One region of the Streptomyces sp. NPDC051738 genome, then DNA from elsewhere that is predicted to be linked to it. Evidence: predicted binding sites of a transcription regulator. Region 1 holds the regulator's gene; the other holds the start of a gene.
What was found. The regulator HspR, encoded in region 1, represses chaperone genes until heat shock. The targets are predictions, from matches to a motif close to TTGAGNNNNNNNNNCTCAA.
Positions count from the first base shown of each region.

Region 2: the regulator HspR is predicted to act here: its motif matches at 5,114-5,132, upstream of lon (endopeptidase La).

Region 1 covers NZ_JBITCM010000001.1:413,464-421,099, forward strand. Annotated here, with positions in the region: gene ACIA8X_RS01780 (transglutaminase domain-containing protein) at 1-225, shown strand, start outside; gene ACIA8X_RS01785 (sugar ABC transporter substrate-binding protein) at 324-1,442, opposite strand; gene ACIA8X_RS01790 (hypothetical protein) at 1,834-2,391, shown strand; gene ACIA8X_RS01795 (fibronectin type III domain-containing protein) at 2,535-4,190, shown strand; gene ACIA8X_RS01800 (heat shock protein transcriptional repressor HspR) at 4,273-4,719, opposite strand; gene dnaJ (molecular chaperone DnaJ) at 4,725-5,906, opposite strand; gene grpE (nucleotide exchange factor GrpE) at 5,952-6,611, opposite strand; gene dnaK (molecular chaperone DnaK) at 6,611-7,636, opposite strand, start outside.
Region 2 covers NZ_JBITCM010000004.1:160,122-167,757, forward strand. Annotated here, with positions in the region: gene ACIA8X_RS11355 (protein phosphatase 2C domain-containing protein) at 158-946, shown strand; gene ACIA8X_RS11360 (MarR family winged helix-turn-helix transcriptional regulator) at 996-1,520, opposite strand; gene ACIA8X_RS11365 (lysozyme) at 1,783-2,616, shown strand; gene lon (endopeptidase La) at 2,677-5,091, opposite strand; gene ACIA8X_RS11375 (GNAT family N-acetyltransferase) at 5,262-6,056, shown strand; gene ACIA8X_RS11380 (rhomboid-like protein) at 6,039-6,905, opposite strand; gene ACIA8X_RS11385 (spermidine synthase) at 7,117-7,636, shown strand, end outside.

The DNA of each region.
Region 1 (7,636 bases):
GCGGAACCGCACCGTCCGGTGGCCGGGCAGAGCCACGCCTGGATCGAGTACTGGGCGGGCGACTGGTGCGGCTACGACCCCACGAACCGGACCCGGGCCGACGAGTCCCATGTGGTGGTGGGCCGGGGGCGCGACTACGACGACGTCACGCCGCACAAGGGCATCTACCGGGGTGTACCGGGTGGTCCGCCGGAGGTGACGGTGGAGTTCACGCGGGTGGTGTGAACGGGCAGAAGCAGGGGCCCGTCGGAAGACCGACGGGCCCCTTCCTGAAGCCGTAATCAGACAGACGGGCCCCTGCCTGAGGCCGTGTCCGCCGAGCGCTACTTGCTGAGCCCGATCGCCGCGCAGCCGGCCTTGTACTCGGCCGTGCAGATCTCGGACAGCTCGTAGATCCCGTCGGCGAGGACGGTCTTCTTGATGTTGTCCCTGGTCAGCGCGACCACGGGGACCAGCAGGGACGGGATGTCCTTGTCGGTCGGGCTGTCGACCCGGTCCTGGGTGAGGGAGTCGAACTGGATGTCCTTGCCCTGGACCTTGGCCACGGCCATCTGCGCGGCGCTCTCGGCCTCCTGCGGGTACGACTTGTACACGCTCATGAACTGCTCGCCGCTCACGATCCGCTGGACGCCGTCCAGTTCGGCGTCCTGCCCGGTGATCGGCGGCAGCTCGGACACGCCCGCGGCCTCCAGGGCCTTGATGACGCCGGCGGCCATGCCGTCGTTGGCGGAGTAGACGCCCTTGATGTTGTTCACGCCGATCGCCTTGATCGCCTCGGCCATGTTGGCCTGGGCGTTCTCCGGCTTCCAGTCCTTGGTGTCGTACGACTTGGCGATGTCCACCGTGCCGTTGAGCTCGGAGAGGGCGCCCGCCTTGAACTGCTTGGCGTTCGGGTCGGTGGGCGAGCCGTTCATCATGACGATCTTGTCGGAGGAGTCGACCTCCCCCATGGCCTCAAGCAGCGTGCGCGCCTGGACCTCGCCGACCAGTTCGTTGTCGAAGGACACGTAGGCGTCGATGGGGCCCTCGGCCAGGCGGTCGTAGGCGATGACCGGGATGCCGGCGTCCTTGGCCTTCTGCACGCCGTCGGCGATGGCGTGCGAGTCGACGGCGTCCAGCAGGATCACGTCGACCTGGTCGTCGATCATCTGCTGCAGCTGGTCCGCCTGCTTGGACGCGTCCGCGTCCGCGTTCTGGTAGTCGACCCTGCCCTGCTTGTCGGTGAGCTCCAGGACCTTGTTCCTGATGATGGGGAAGTCGAACTTGTCGTAGCGCGTGTTCGCCGTCTCCGGCAGCAGCAGCCCCACGGTGACGTCGTTCCCCTTGGTCGGGCTCGCCTCGCTGCTGTCCCCGGTGACGCCCAGAGCCCCGCACGCGGCCAGCGAGAGGGTCATCGTGGATGCGGCGGCCACGGCGGTGGCGGTACGACGCAGGGGGCGCATGGGACGCATAGAGGAGCTCACTTCTGGTGCCTTCGGGACACGGACGCGCCATTGCGCCCAGGTGTCTGAAAAGCCAACGCGTCGTCGCCCCTCAGCGTCAAGCGGAATCACTTAACGAGTGCGCAACGCCACGCTCCGCTGAGCATGTGAAGACATGACGGACTGCCTCCAAACGCCCATTACACCCCCTCCACCGAACCTTGGTCGACGAGTCGACCAAGATCAGCACAAGCACTCCATTCCACGCGAGTCGCAGTCGGGGCACGTGCGCGACACCGTCCGGCTCTCGATCAGAGGACCGAACGAACCCGGCCAGCCGCACGGCCCGCCGAACCGGCGGCCGCGTGCGCGACCATGATCAGCACGAGGCGATACAGCGAAGGAAGACCTGATGCCCAAGAACCCGGCACCCGCGACCACGGACCGGCACGACGAGCACGAGGACGAGCACGAGCACGAGGACGACCGGTTCGGCGCGATAGCGGTCCGGCTCGACACCGGGCTGGGCGAGGTCATCGTCGAGGGCGAGTCGGTGCCCCGGATCGAACTGCGCCGCGCGGAAGGGGCCGAGGCCGAGGAGCACGTCCCGGTCGGCACCCGGGACGGGAGCCGGCTCACGCTGACCGTGGACGGCGAGGAGGTCGTCCTCGCCCCCGCCAAGGGTCGGCTGAGCCGTCGCTCGTACCGCGTCGACGTCCGCCACGAGGGCCGCGTCTGGCGCCTGGTGCCGGACTCCGTCCCGGGCAGCCGCCTGCTGCGGGACGGGCGGCACATCGGCGACTTCTCCTCGGACGGCGACGGACGCGTGCTCGCCGAGTGGCGCGAGGACGCCGAGCCGGAGCCCCTGGACGCGGCCCTCGGCTACGCGCTCGCCGCCGCTTTCGGCACGGGCGCCCGGCCCTGGTGGATGATCGCGACGGAGATGGCCGGCGACATGATCCCCGGCTGACGTCCCGCCCAGTGGCCGTCGTACAACCCATGGCCGCACAACCCATGGCCGTACAGCCAATGGTCGTACAACCAATTCCGGCCCCGGCGAGTCCTGTTCGGCGACGGTGATGATCACCGTCGCCGAACAGACCGAAGGACCCGATGAACCCAGCCAGACGCACGACCGCCGCGACCGCGGCGACGGTCGTGCTCGTGACCGCGGGCGGCCTCCTCACGGCCACCGTCGCGCCCGCCTCCGCCGCAGTGACCTGCGCATCGCCCGTCTTCAAGCGGCAGTTCTTCGCGAACACCACCCTTTCGGGCACCGCCAAGAAGACCGACTGCGACACCGCCATCGACCAGAACTGGGGCACCGGCGCCCCGGCCTCGGGCCTCCCGAAGGACAGGTTCTCCGTCCGCTGGACCCTGACCCGCGACTTCGGCTCCGGCGGACCCTTCTCCTTCTCCGCCTCCGCCCAGGACGGCATCCGCGTCTACCTGGACGGCAAGCTCAGGATCGACCTCTGGAAGAACGTGTCCACGACGGTCAGGAAGACCGTCAACGTCACGATCCCGGCCGACAAGCACACCCTCCGCGTCGACTTCGCCCACTGGACCGGCACGGCGAACGTCAAGTTCGGCTACACGCCGCGCACCTCCGCCGCCGTCGACAAGGTCAAGCCCCTTGCCCCGACGGCGCCTTCGGTGTCGTACGACGCGGCGACCGGCAAGGCGAAGGCGACCTGGGCGAAGAACAAGGAGATGGACCTCGCGGGGTACCGCGTCTACCGGCGGCTGAAGGGCACGCCGTTCGGCAGCACACCGCTCGCGACGACCACCTCCACGACGTACACGGACGCCACCCTGCCGGTGACCGGCGCGACGTACTACTACCAGGTACGCGCCTACGACAAGGCCGGCAACGAGTCGACGGGCACGGCGGAGAAGGCCGTCACCACCGTCGACCGCACCGCCCCGGGCCAGGTCACCGGCCTCACGGCGACGGGCACCACCGCGGGCAACACGCTCACCTGGCAGCCCTCTTCCGCACCGGACGTCCACCACTACGAGGTGTGGGGCGCGCCCGACGGGCAGCAGGACCCGGACGGGCCCGAGACGCTGCTCGGCACGTCCTACACGGACTTCACCGCCGCGACAGGGACCGCCTACACGTACCGGGTGCACGCGGTCGACGGCGCCATGAACGTCTCCCCGGTCTCCGCCCCGGTGACGGTCACGCGGCCCGAGCCCAGCGGCACACCCGCCCCGACCGGGCTCACCGCTGTCCGCCACGACGACCGGACCGAGCTCCACTGGGACGCGGCCGAGGGCTCCGGCCAGTTCCGCGTCTACCGCCGCACCGACGGCGCCTGGACCGCCCTCGGCACCACGCTCGGCAACGGCTGGGACGACCGCGGCGCTCCGGCGGGCAAGGCGTTCTACTACGTCGCCGCCGTGGACGGCACGGCTGCCGAGTCGGCGCCCTCCGACCAGCTCACCGTCGACCGGCTCACCCCCGCCACCGCGACCGGCCCGGCCGCGCCGCGGCTGACGCTGGTCTCGACGGGGATTCCCGCGCGGGCCGCCATCCAGGTCACCGCCAAGGCCGGCCCGGGCGACGAAGGACGGGTGCTGAAGGGGTACTCCTGGGAGATCGACGGCGCCTGCGGATCCAGCGGCACCCAACTGTCGACGACGGGTGCCCTCTCCTGGACGCCGCCCTACAACGGCCCGTGCATGGTCACCGTGTACGCCGTGGACGCCTACGGGCGTCAGGGTGCCCAGAGCTCCTCGCTGGAGTTCTTCGTCGGCCGCTGACCGACGTCGGCATCCGACCGGCACATGAAGCGGGGCCCGGAGGTTCGGTCGAACCTCCGGGCCCCGTCACGTGTACGGCTGTCTAGTCCTTGGCCTTCTTCGGCCGCCAGACCACCAACGCGCTGGTCTGCTGGACCTCCTGATACGGCACCAGATCACGGCGGTACGACGCGTGCACCGCCGCCTCACGCTGCTGCATCGCCGCCGCCGCGCCGTCCAGGGCGCCCTGCAGTTCCGCGACCCGGGACTGCAGCGCGGCGACCTGGTTCTCCAGTTCGATGATGCGCTTGATGCCGGCCAGGTTGATGCCCTCGTCCTGCGACAACTGCTGGACGGTACGCAGCAGTTCGATGTCGCGGGCCGAGTAGCGCCGGCCCCGGCCGGCGGTGCGGTCCGGGGACACCAGGCCCAGACGGTCGTACTGACGCAGCGTCTGCGGGTGCAGCCCGGAGAGCTGGGCCGCCACCGAGATGACGTAGACCGGGGTCTCCTCGGTCAGTTCATACGGGTTGCGTCGACGACCGTCCATCTGACTCATGCTCCCTTCGCGGCCTGGAACAGCTCCGCCCGCGGGTCCTCGTCCGCGGTCGCCTCGCGATACGCCTCCAGTGCGTCACGAGCCTTCCCCGTCAGGTCCTTCGGAACACTCACCTCGACGGTGACCAGGAGGTCGCCGCGGGTGCCGTCCTTGCGGACCGCGCCCTTGCCCCGCGCCCGCATCGTACGGCCGTTGGGCGTGCCGGGCGGCAGTTTCAGGGTGACCGGCGGTCCGCCCAGGGTGGGGACCCTGACCTCGCCGCCGAGCGCCGCCTCCGTGAACGTCACGGGGACGGTGACCGTGAGGTTGTCGTCCTTGCGGCCGAACACCGGGTGCGCGTCGACGTGCACGGTGACGTACAGATCGCCCGCCGGGCCGCCGCGTTCGCCGGGCGCTCCCTTGCCGCGCAGCCGGATGCGCTGGCCGTCCGACACCCCGGCCGGGATGCGGACCTGCATGGTCCGGGACGACTTCGCGCGGCCGCTGCCCTTGCACTCCAGGCACGGGTGCTCGGCCATCAGGCCGCGCCCCTTGCAGTCCGGGCAGGGGTCGGTCAGCGAGAAGCCGCCGCCCGAACCCCGGGCCACCTGGCCGGTGCCGACACAGGTCGGGCACACCCTGGGCGTGCCGTTCTTGTCGCCGGTACCTGCGCAGGCCTTGCAGGGCGACTGCGAGGACATCCGCAGCGGGACCGTCGCTCCCTCGATCGCCTCGGTGAAGCTGAGGGTGACCTCGGTGTCGATGTCCTGGCCGCGCCGGGGCTGGGTGCGGGTACCCGGACCCGTGCCGCCGCGGTTGAACAGGCCCCCGAAGACGTCCCCGATTCCGCCGCCGAAGCCGCCGGAACCCCCTTGGCCCTGGGCGCCGCCTCCGAAGAGGTCGCCCAGGTCGAAGTTGAAGGAGCCGCCCGCGCCGCCCGGCCCCGGGCGGAAGCCGCCGTTGCCGAAGAGGGCGCGAGCCTCGTCGTACTCCTTGCGCTTCTTGGGGTCGCCGAGGACGTCGTTCGCCTCGGAGATCTCCTTGAAGCGCTCCTCCGCCTTGGCGTTGCCCTTGTTGGCGTCCGGGTGGTTCTCGCGGGCGAGCTTGCGGTACGCCTTCTTGATCTCGGCTTCGGTGGCGTCCTTGGGGACGCCGAGGACCTTGTAGAAGTCCTTCTCGATGAAGTCCTTGGTGCTCATCCCCGACGTCCCTCCTCCCTGATCGGGTTTTCCGTCAGTTCAACGTCAGCCCTCGTCCGGGCCACCGTTCTCCTTGTCGTCGCCGGCCGCCTCGGTCGCCTCCTCCGCCTTGACGGTCTGCGCGCCCGGCTGGGGCTCGGCGACGGCCACCCGCGCGGGGCGGATGGTGCGCTCGCCGATGCGATACCCCGGCTGGAGGATCGCGACGCAGGTCGTCTCGGTGACGTCCGGAGCGTAGGAGTGCATCAGGGCCTCGTGGATCGTCGGGTCGAAGGGCTCGCCCTCCTTGCCGAAGGCCTGCAGGCCCATCTTCGCCGCGACGGTCTCCAGCGACTCCGCGACGGACTTGAATCCGCCGACGAGTTCGCCGTGTTCCCGCGCGCGGCCGATGTCGTCGATCACGGGCAGGAGCTCGGTCAGGAGGTTCGCAATGGCGATCTCCTTGACCGTGATCCGGTCCCGCTCCACACGGCGGCGGTAGTTCTGGTACTCGGCCTGGAGCCGCTGGAGGTCCGCCGTGCGCTCACCGAGCGCCGTACGCACCTGATCCAGCTGGGCCACCAGGCCCGCGTCTGCTGCTCCGTCCCCGGCCGGGGCCGCCCCCTCGCCGTTCGGCGGGGTTGCGGCCTTCGACTCGGCGTCGTCAGGGGTCGCGCCGGAGGGGACGTCGGGCCTCTCCTCGAAGCCCGGGGTCTCCTCCGTCATTACGCGGCCCCGTCCTTGCGCTCGTCGTCCACGATCTCGGCGTCGACGACGTCGTCGTCAGCGGCCTTGCCACCCGGGGCGGCGCCCTCCGGACCACCGGCGGCACCCTCCGGACCGGCAGCGGCCTGGGCGTCGGCGTACATGGCCTGGCCCACCTTCTGCGAGACCGCGGCGACCTTCTCGGTGGCGGTGCGGATCTCGGCGGTGTCCTCGCCCTTGAGCGCGGTCTTCAGCTCCTCGACGGCGGCCTCGACCTCGGTCTTGACCTCACCGGGGACCTTGTCCTCGTTGTCCTTGAGGAACTTCTCCGTCTGGTAGACGAGCTGCTCGCCCTGGTTGCGGGTCTCGGCGGCCTCGCGGCGGGCGTGGTCCTCCTCCGCGTACTTCTCGGCCTCTTCGCGCATCCGGTTGACCTCGTCCTTCGGCAGCGAGGAGCCACCGGTGACGGTCATCTTCTGCTCCTTGCCCGTGCCGAGGTCCTTGGCCGTGACGTGCATGATGCCGTTGGCGTCGATGTCGAAGGCGACCTCGATCTGCGGGACACCGCGCGGGGCCGGCGGCAGACCGGTCAGCTCGAACATCCCGAGCTTCTTGTTGTACGCCGCGATCTCGCGCTCGCCCTGGTAGACCTGGATCTGCACGGACGGCTGGTTGTCCTCGGCCGTCGTGAAGATCTCGGACCGCTTGGTCGGGATCGTGGTGTTGCGCTCGATGAGCTTGGTCATGATGCCGCCCTTGGTCTCGATACCGAGGGACAGCGGGGTCACGTCGAGGAGCAGGACGTCCTTGACCTCACCCTTGAGGACACCGGCCTGCAGGGCGGCGCCGATGGCGACGACCTCGTCCGGGTTGACGCCCTTGTTGGCGTCCTTGCCGCCGGTCAGCTCGCGCACGAGCTCGGCGACGGCGGGCATCCGGGTGGAGCCACCGACGAGGACGACGTGGTCGATCTCGTTGATGGAGACGTTGGCGTCCTTCATCACGTTGAAGAACGGGGTCTTGCAGCGCTCCAGCAGGTCGGCCGT
Region 2 (7,636 bases), on a different contig from region 1:
GACGTCTGCGGCAGGCGATGGCAGTATTCGCCGCCACGCCCGCCCGGAGCGAACCATTCCACCCCAAATCAGGCGTCTGACCTGCGCGACTGCACCCATTCGGCAGCCGATGCAGCCCCTTCGCGAACCTTGTGAAGGCCTCGTGCAGACTGGCCGAATGCGAACAGAGCTAGCTTCCGAGCCCGGCGACCGCACCCGCCCCAACGAGGACTTCGCGAGTGTCGGACTTCCCGCCTCGGGACAGGGCGGCGTCCTGGTGGTCCTGGACGGCGTGACCCCACCGAGGGGCGGGACGGGTTGTCTGCATTCCGTTCCCTGGTTCACCGCACGGCTCGGCGGCGCCCTGACCGAACTGACCGTTTCACTCCCGGATGTTCCCCTGGCCGACGCGCTGGGCCGCGCCATCGCTCGTACCGCCGAGGCCCACACCGCAACCTGTGACCTTTCTCACCCACGCACCCCACAGGCAACGGTGGTCCTGGCGCGGTGGTCGCCGGAGTCGGTGGAGTACCTGGTCCTGTCCGACTCGGCCCTGCTGGTGGAGTCGCCGGACGGCACGATCACGCCCTTCCTGGACGACCGCCTGGCCCGCCTCCCCCGCGCGTCCCTGGCCACGGACGCGCTGATCGACGCCCACGTCCGCAACAAGGAGGGCGGCTTCTTCACGGCCGCCGCGGATCCGTCGGTGGCGGGGCGGGCGGTGACGGGGGTGCTGGCCCGGGAGGACGTGCGGGCGCTGGCGGCGCTGACGGACGGGGCGACGAGGTGGGTGGAGAAGTTCCGGGAGGGGGACTGGGCGGACTGCTTCACCGTCGTACGGAAGGAGGGGGCGCGGGCTCTGGTGGAACGCGTGCGGGCGCTGGAGTCGGCCGACGCGGAGGAGCGGACGCATCTGGGGCGGAGCAAGACGCATGACGATGCGACGGTCGTGTACGCGCAGTTGTGAGGCACGGGCCTCGCGGTCTTGCTTCTCTCTCCCCCCCCGGTTCGGCTTCCTACTTCTCCATCCCCCGGTTCAGCTGGTTCAGCAGCCGCGCCAGCTCCGCGACCTCGCCCCGGTCCCAGTGGGACAGCTGCTCGACATACCGGCCCCGGCGGGCCTCCCGCACCTTCGCGACCCGACCGCGCCCCTCCTCGGTGAGGTGCACAAGCCAGGCCCGCCCGTCGGCGGGGTCCGGCTCGCGCGCGACGAGGCCCAGGTCCTCCAGGGCCCGGAGCTGACGCGACATGGTGGCCTTGCCGACCCCGATATAGGCGGCGAGCTCGGTGGCCCGCTGACGCCCGCTTTCACCCAGCCGGACCAACAGCCCGTACGCCGCTGACTCCAGATCCGGATGGACCTCGCGGGCCATCTCGCCCTGCTTGGCCCTGGCGCGTCGGAAGAGGACCGTCAACTCGCGTTCCAGGTCGAGGAATTCGGGCCGGCCCGGGCCACTGTCGGACCCTCCTCCAGTGGGAGCGCCCCCAGATTCGACTCGCGGCCCGTCGCCGATTCCGTCGCCGATTCCGTCTTCGTGCACGTCAGCCCCTGCCTCGTGTTTCCGGTCCGGTTTCCCGGTCCGGAAAGTTTCCGCCCACCGCCGTCATCGCCGCAGCTCCGCCAGTATTTCGCAGGCTCAGACCAAAGGCAGCCTCCGGACCCCCTTCCACCTGCGCTTCTCCATGCCTAGCTTGCCTGACAGAGGTTTACTGGCATGCACACGCCGTGATCACGGACCGCAACGGCAGCCGCACCACCGCGCGTTTCCCCACCGAGCACCACCGAGCCTGCGGAGGCACGCTATGCCCGTGCACAGATCCGAACAGCTCCGTCCCCGGCGCCCGCACCTCACCGGGCTCCTCCTCACCGCGATCCTCTCCCTCACCCTCGCCGGCCAGCCGTCCCCCGCGTCCGCCGGCGACGACACCCCGCCCCGCGGCTCCGCCCACATGGGCATGGGCGTCGCAGCCCACGACGGCGTGCACGGCCTGCCCAACGACACCCTGGCCACCCAGACGGAGGGCGTCGACGTCTCCAGCCACCAGGGCAACGTCGCCTGGTCGACGCTGTGGAAGAGCGGGGTGAAGTGGGCCTATACGAAGGCCACCGAGGGGACCTACTACACGAACCCGTACTTCGCCCAGCAGTACAAGGGCTCCTACAACATCGGCATGATCCGCGGCGCCTACCACTTCGCGACCCCGGACACCACCAATGGAGCAACCCAGGCCAACTACTTCGTCGACCACGGCGGCGGCTGGTCCCGCGACGGCAAGACCCTGCCCGGCGTCCTCGACATCGAGTGGAACCCGTACGGCGACGCCTGCTACGGCAAGACCCAGAGCCAGATGGTCACCTGGATCCGCGACTTCCTGAACCGGTACAAGGTCCGCACCGGCCGTGCCGCCGTCATCTATACGGCGACGAGCTGGTGGAAGCAGTGCACCGGCAACCACAGCGGCTTCGCCACCGTCAACCCCCTGTGGATCGCCCGGTACGCCGCGGAGGTGGGGGAACTGCCTGCGGGCTGGAGCTACCACACCATGTGGCAGTACACGTCCTCCGGACCGACCGTCGGGGACCACAACCGGTTCAACGGGGCGCTCGACAGGGTCGTGGCGCTCGCCAAGGGATAGCACGGCGAAGGCCCAGGCCTCCCTCACGGGACCCGGGCCCTGCCTGTCCGGTCGCGTCCGTCACGCCGCGATCGGAACCTCGGTGGCCGCGCCGTCGGTGGCCGGCGACAGGGCCAGTTCCAGGACCTGGCGGACGTCGGTCACGGCGTGGACGTCGAGCTTGTCCAGCACCTCCGCGGGGACGTCGTCCAGGTCGGGCTCGTTGCGCTTGGGGATGACGACGGTCGTGACGCCCGCCCGGTGGGCCGCCAGCAGCTTCTGCTTGACGCCGCCGATCGGCAGCACCCGGCCGGTCAGCGAGACTTCGCCCGTCATCGCCACGTCCGTGCGGACCAGGCGGCCCGACAGCAGCGACGCGAGGGCCGTCGTCATCGTGACGCCGGCGCTCGGGCCGTCCTTGGGCACCGCGCCCGCCGGGAAGTGGATGTGCACGCCCCGGTCCTTCAGGTCGGCGACCGGCAGCTCCAGTTCGGCGCCGTGCGAGCGGAGGAAGGACAGGGCGATCTGCGCGCTCTCCTTCATCACGTCACCCAGCTGGCCGGTCAGCGTCAGGCCCGCCGCGCCCGTCTCCGGGTCGGCCAGCGACGCCTCCACGAACAGCACGTCTCCGCCGGCTCCCGTGACCGCGAGGCCGGTCGCCACGCCCGGCACCGCCGTACGGCGCTCCGCCGGGTCCTGGGCAGACTCGGGCACGTGGTGCGGCCTGCCGATCAGGGAGCGCAGGTCGGCGTCCGTGACCGTGAACGGCAGCTCGCGCTCGCCCAGTTCGTGCTGGGCCGCGACCTTGCGCAGCAGCCGCGCGACGGACCGCTCCAGGTTCCGCACGCCCGCCTCGCGTGTGTACTCGCCGGCGAGCTTGCGCAGCGCGCTCTCGTCGAGGGCGACCTCGTCCTTGTTCAGACCCGCCCGCTCCAGCTGGCGCGGGAGCAGGTGGTCACGGGCGATGACGACCTTCTCGTCCTCGGTGTAGCCGTCCAGGCGGACCAGTTCCATACGGTCGAGCAGGGCCTCGGGGATGGCCTCCAGGACGTTGGCGGTGGCCAGGAAGACCACGTCCGACAGGTCCAGCTCCACCTCCAGGTAGTGGTCCCGGAAGGTGTGGTTCTGTGCCGGGTCCAGCACCTCCAGCAGGGCGGCCGCCGGATCGCCCCGGAAGTCCGACCCCACCTTGTCGATCTCGTCGAGCAGGACCACCGGGTTCATCGACCCGGCCTCCTTGATGGCCCGCACGATCCGGCCGGGCAGCGCGCCGACGTAGGTACGGCGGTGGCCGCGGATCTCGGCCTCGTCGCGGACGCCGCCGAGGGCGACCCGGACGAACTTGCGGCCCATGGCGTGGGCGACGGACTCGCCGAGCGAGGTCTTGCCGACGCCGGGCGGGCCGACGAGGGCCAGGACGGCACCGCCACGGCGGCCTCCCACGACCCCCAGCCCCCGGTCGCTGCGCCGCTTGCGCACCGCCAGGTACTCGGTGATCCGCTCCTTCACGTCCTCCAGACCGGCGTGCTCGGCGTCGAGGATCGCCTTGGCGCCGAGGATGTCGTACGCGTCCTCGGTCCGTTCGTTCCACGGCAGTTCGAGCACGGTGTCGAGCCAGGTCCGGATCCACGATCCCTCGGGCGACTGGTCGGAGGACCGCTCCAGCTTGTCGACCTCCTTGAGGGCGGCCGCGCGGACGTTCTCGGGGAGATCGGCGGCCTCGACACGGGCCCGGTAGTCGTCGGACTCCTCGCCGTCCTGCTCGCCGTTGATTTCACGCAGTTCCTTGCGTACGGCTTCGAGCTGACGGCGCAGCAGGAACTCGCGCTGCTGCTTGTCGACGCCCTCCTGGACGTCCTTGGCGATGGTCTCGGCGACGTCCTGCTCGGCGAGGTGGTCGCGCAGTTGCTGGGTGGCGAGTTTGAGGCGGGCGACCGGGTCGGCGGTCTCCAGGAGCTCCACCTTCTGCTCGGTGGTCAGGAACGGCGAGTAACCGGAGTTGTCGGCAAGGGCGGAGACGTCGTCGATGGCCTGCACCCGGTCCACGACCTGCCAGGCGCCGCGCTTGCGCAGCCAGGCGGTGGCGAGGGCCTTGTACTCCTTCACCAGGTCAACGACCTGTCCGGGCAGCGGCTCGGGCACGCTCTCGTCGAGCCGCGCCCCCTCCACCCACAGCGCGGCACCCGGCCCGGTCGTCCCGGCACCGATCTTCACGCGCCCGCGACCGCGGATCAGGGCGCCCGGGTCACCGTCGGCCAGCCGGCCGACCTGCTCGACGGTGCCGAGCACTCCGGTGCCCGCGTACGTACCGTCGATACGCGGCACCAGCAGCACCCTCGGCTTCCCCGGCTGCGACCGCGCGGCGGCCTCAGCGGCCTCCACCGCGGCCCGCACATCGGCGTCGTTCAGATCCAGCGGCACCACCATTCCGGGCAGCACGACCTCGTCGTCGAGCGGCAACACGGGCAGGGTGAGCGGTGCGGACGTCGAAGCCATGATCTCCCCTTCGGCAGTCAAGTTGAGTTATGCCGACTCAATGCACGGGGCGGCACGAATGTTCCCCCGCCCCCGTTCGCTGTGAGCGATCACCATCCACACACGCTGTGACCTCGGGTTTCGCGAATATCCGGTTGTGCGGACCCCAGCCCGTCCCGCACGGTCTCCCCGTGACAGACACAGAGATCCTTCTCGCGGCCTACGACGAGCAGATGCGCGGCGCGCCCCCGACCCCGCCCTCAGGTGTGACGTATGAACAGGACGGCCCGCTGCTGCGGATCGTCGGCGGATTCCGTGGCCTCGTCAGCGGCCCGCGCTCCCTCGGCGTGCGCGGCACCGAGCTCGACCGGCTCATCGCCCGGCAGCGCGACTACTTCGCGGCGCGCGGCGAGGCGGTGGAGTGGAAGACCCGGTCCCACGACGACCCCGCCGACCTCACCGACCGCCTCCGCGCGGCGGGCTTCGCACCCGAGGACGAGGAGACGGTCCTGGTCGGGCGCGCCGCCGACATGGCCGTACGAGAGCCCGTCCTGCCCGAGGGCGTGACGTTGCGCCGGGTCACGGCGGACGCCGACATGCGCCGGATCGCCGCGATGGAGTCGGTGGTGTGGGGCCAGGACTGGAGTTGGCTCGCCGACGATCTCATCGGCCGGGTCGCGTCCGCGCCGGACGAGATCTCCGTCCATGTCGCCGAAGCGGACGGCGAGGTCGTCTCGGCGGCCTGGCTGGTCTTTCGCGAGGGCACGGAGTTCGCGAGCCTGTGGGGCGGATCGACGCTGGCCGAGTGGCGCGGCCGCGGCATCTACCGCGCGCTCGTCGCGACGCGCGCCGCCCTGGCCGTAGCCCGCGGCGTCACGTACCTCCATGTCGACGCCTCCGACGACAGCGCACCGATCCTGCGGCGGCTGGGCTGCGAGGCGGTGACCACGACCACGCCGTACGTGTGGTCACCCGAGGGCGACTGACTCCGAGGCGCGCCACCGCCGCACCACCGGCCACATCCCGACCCCGATGACCAGGGCGATCAGATGCCCCCAATTGGTCAGCGGATCCGTCAGGTTGACCAGGTCCTGGAGCAGCATCCCGCCGAACAGCGCCAGCACCGGCCACCGCAGCCACGGCCGCAGCAGCCCGCCCAGCGCGCCGATGCTCGTCGCCACGCCGAAGCTGATGCCGTAGTCGAAGCGGTGCAGCGAGCTGGCGGGAAGGTGGCCGACCAGCACCGCGAGCCCGACGGGGACCTCGGTCGCGAGGGTCGCCAGGACGTGCCCCGCCAGGAAGACGAGGGCCGTGCGGACGCCGCCGATGCGCCGCTCCAGCGCGGTGAGCACCAGCAGGAAGCAGAGCGTGTACGGCGCCACGACCCCGCCCGCGACCCACAGCGCACTGGCGAGCAGCACCAGCACGGGCGTCTGCACGAGGTGCGCGACATCGGTGCTGGAGCCCTGGTGCAGGGCGTGCACGAGGTCGGGTTCGGCGTAGGTGGTGATCAGGGAGGTGACGGTCAGTACGGCGGCGTAGGCGAAGGTGAACGGGGTGCCGGTGGGAGTGGGGAGCAGCCGCCAGGGGCGGAGGGGATGGGGGCGGGGAGCGGCGACCTCCGTGATGACCGGCGCGGGGAGCTGCGTCGTGGCGGCGCTCGTCGCGGTGGCGCCGGTCGCCGGGGTGATGGTCGCCGGGGCGCTCGTCGCGGTGGCGCCCACCGGCCCGCGCTGCCGCGGCATACCGTCCAGCAGCCCGGCGACATCGGGCAGGCCCGCCTCACCGGACTCCGGAACCGAGCCCGTCACACCCCCAGCCGCAGTCCGTTCCAAGGTGAAGCGCTCCTTCCGTTTCCCCCACCCTTCGCCTGCGGCCCGCCCATGTCTGTGACCTGCGCCACTCGGTAGCGGATTCTCAGGAACCTCTCAACTGGCACCCGGGCGCCCTGGTTCCGGACCTCTTCACCCCATAGGGGGACCCCGTGCCCCGCCAGAACCTACAAATCCGCTCGGCCCCGCCGGCCTCACCTGCCAGGATGGCCGGATGCCCACTTCGTACGACATCCCCGAAGTACTGGACCGTCACGAAGGCCCCCACGGCGAGGTCGTGCTGCGGCGGCACGGCGAGTTGCTCCAGATCATCGCGAACGGCTGCTTCCTGATGGACACCTCCGACGGCCGTTCGGAGCGCCTGCTGGTCGATGTGGCGCTCGGCGCGCTGGACGGGCGACCGGAGCCCCACCTGCTGATCGGCGGGCTCGGAGTGGGGTTCTCGCTCGCACATGCCGCCGCCGATCCCCGCCCGGGACGGATCACCGTCGCGGAGCGCGAGAGCGCGATTATCGGCTGGCATCTTGACGGACCCTTGTCGCAGTTCTCGGCCCGCGCCCTCGCCGATCCGCGCACCGAGATTCTGGAAACGGATCTCGTGGCGTACGTACATGAGACTTCCGACACGTATGACGCCCTGTGTCTCGACATCGACAACGGGCCCGGCTGGACTGTCACCGAGGGCAACGACAGCCTGTACTCGCCGGGTGGACTGGCAGCCTGTGCAGGGGCGT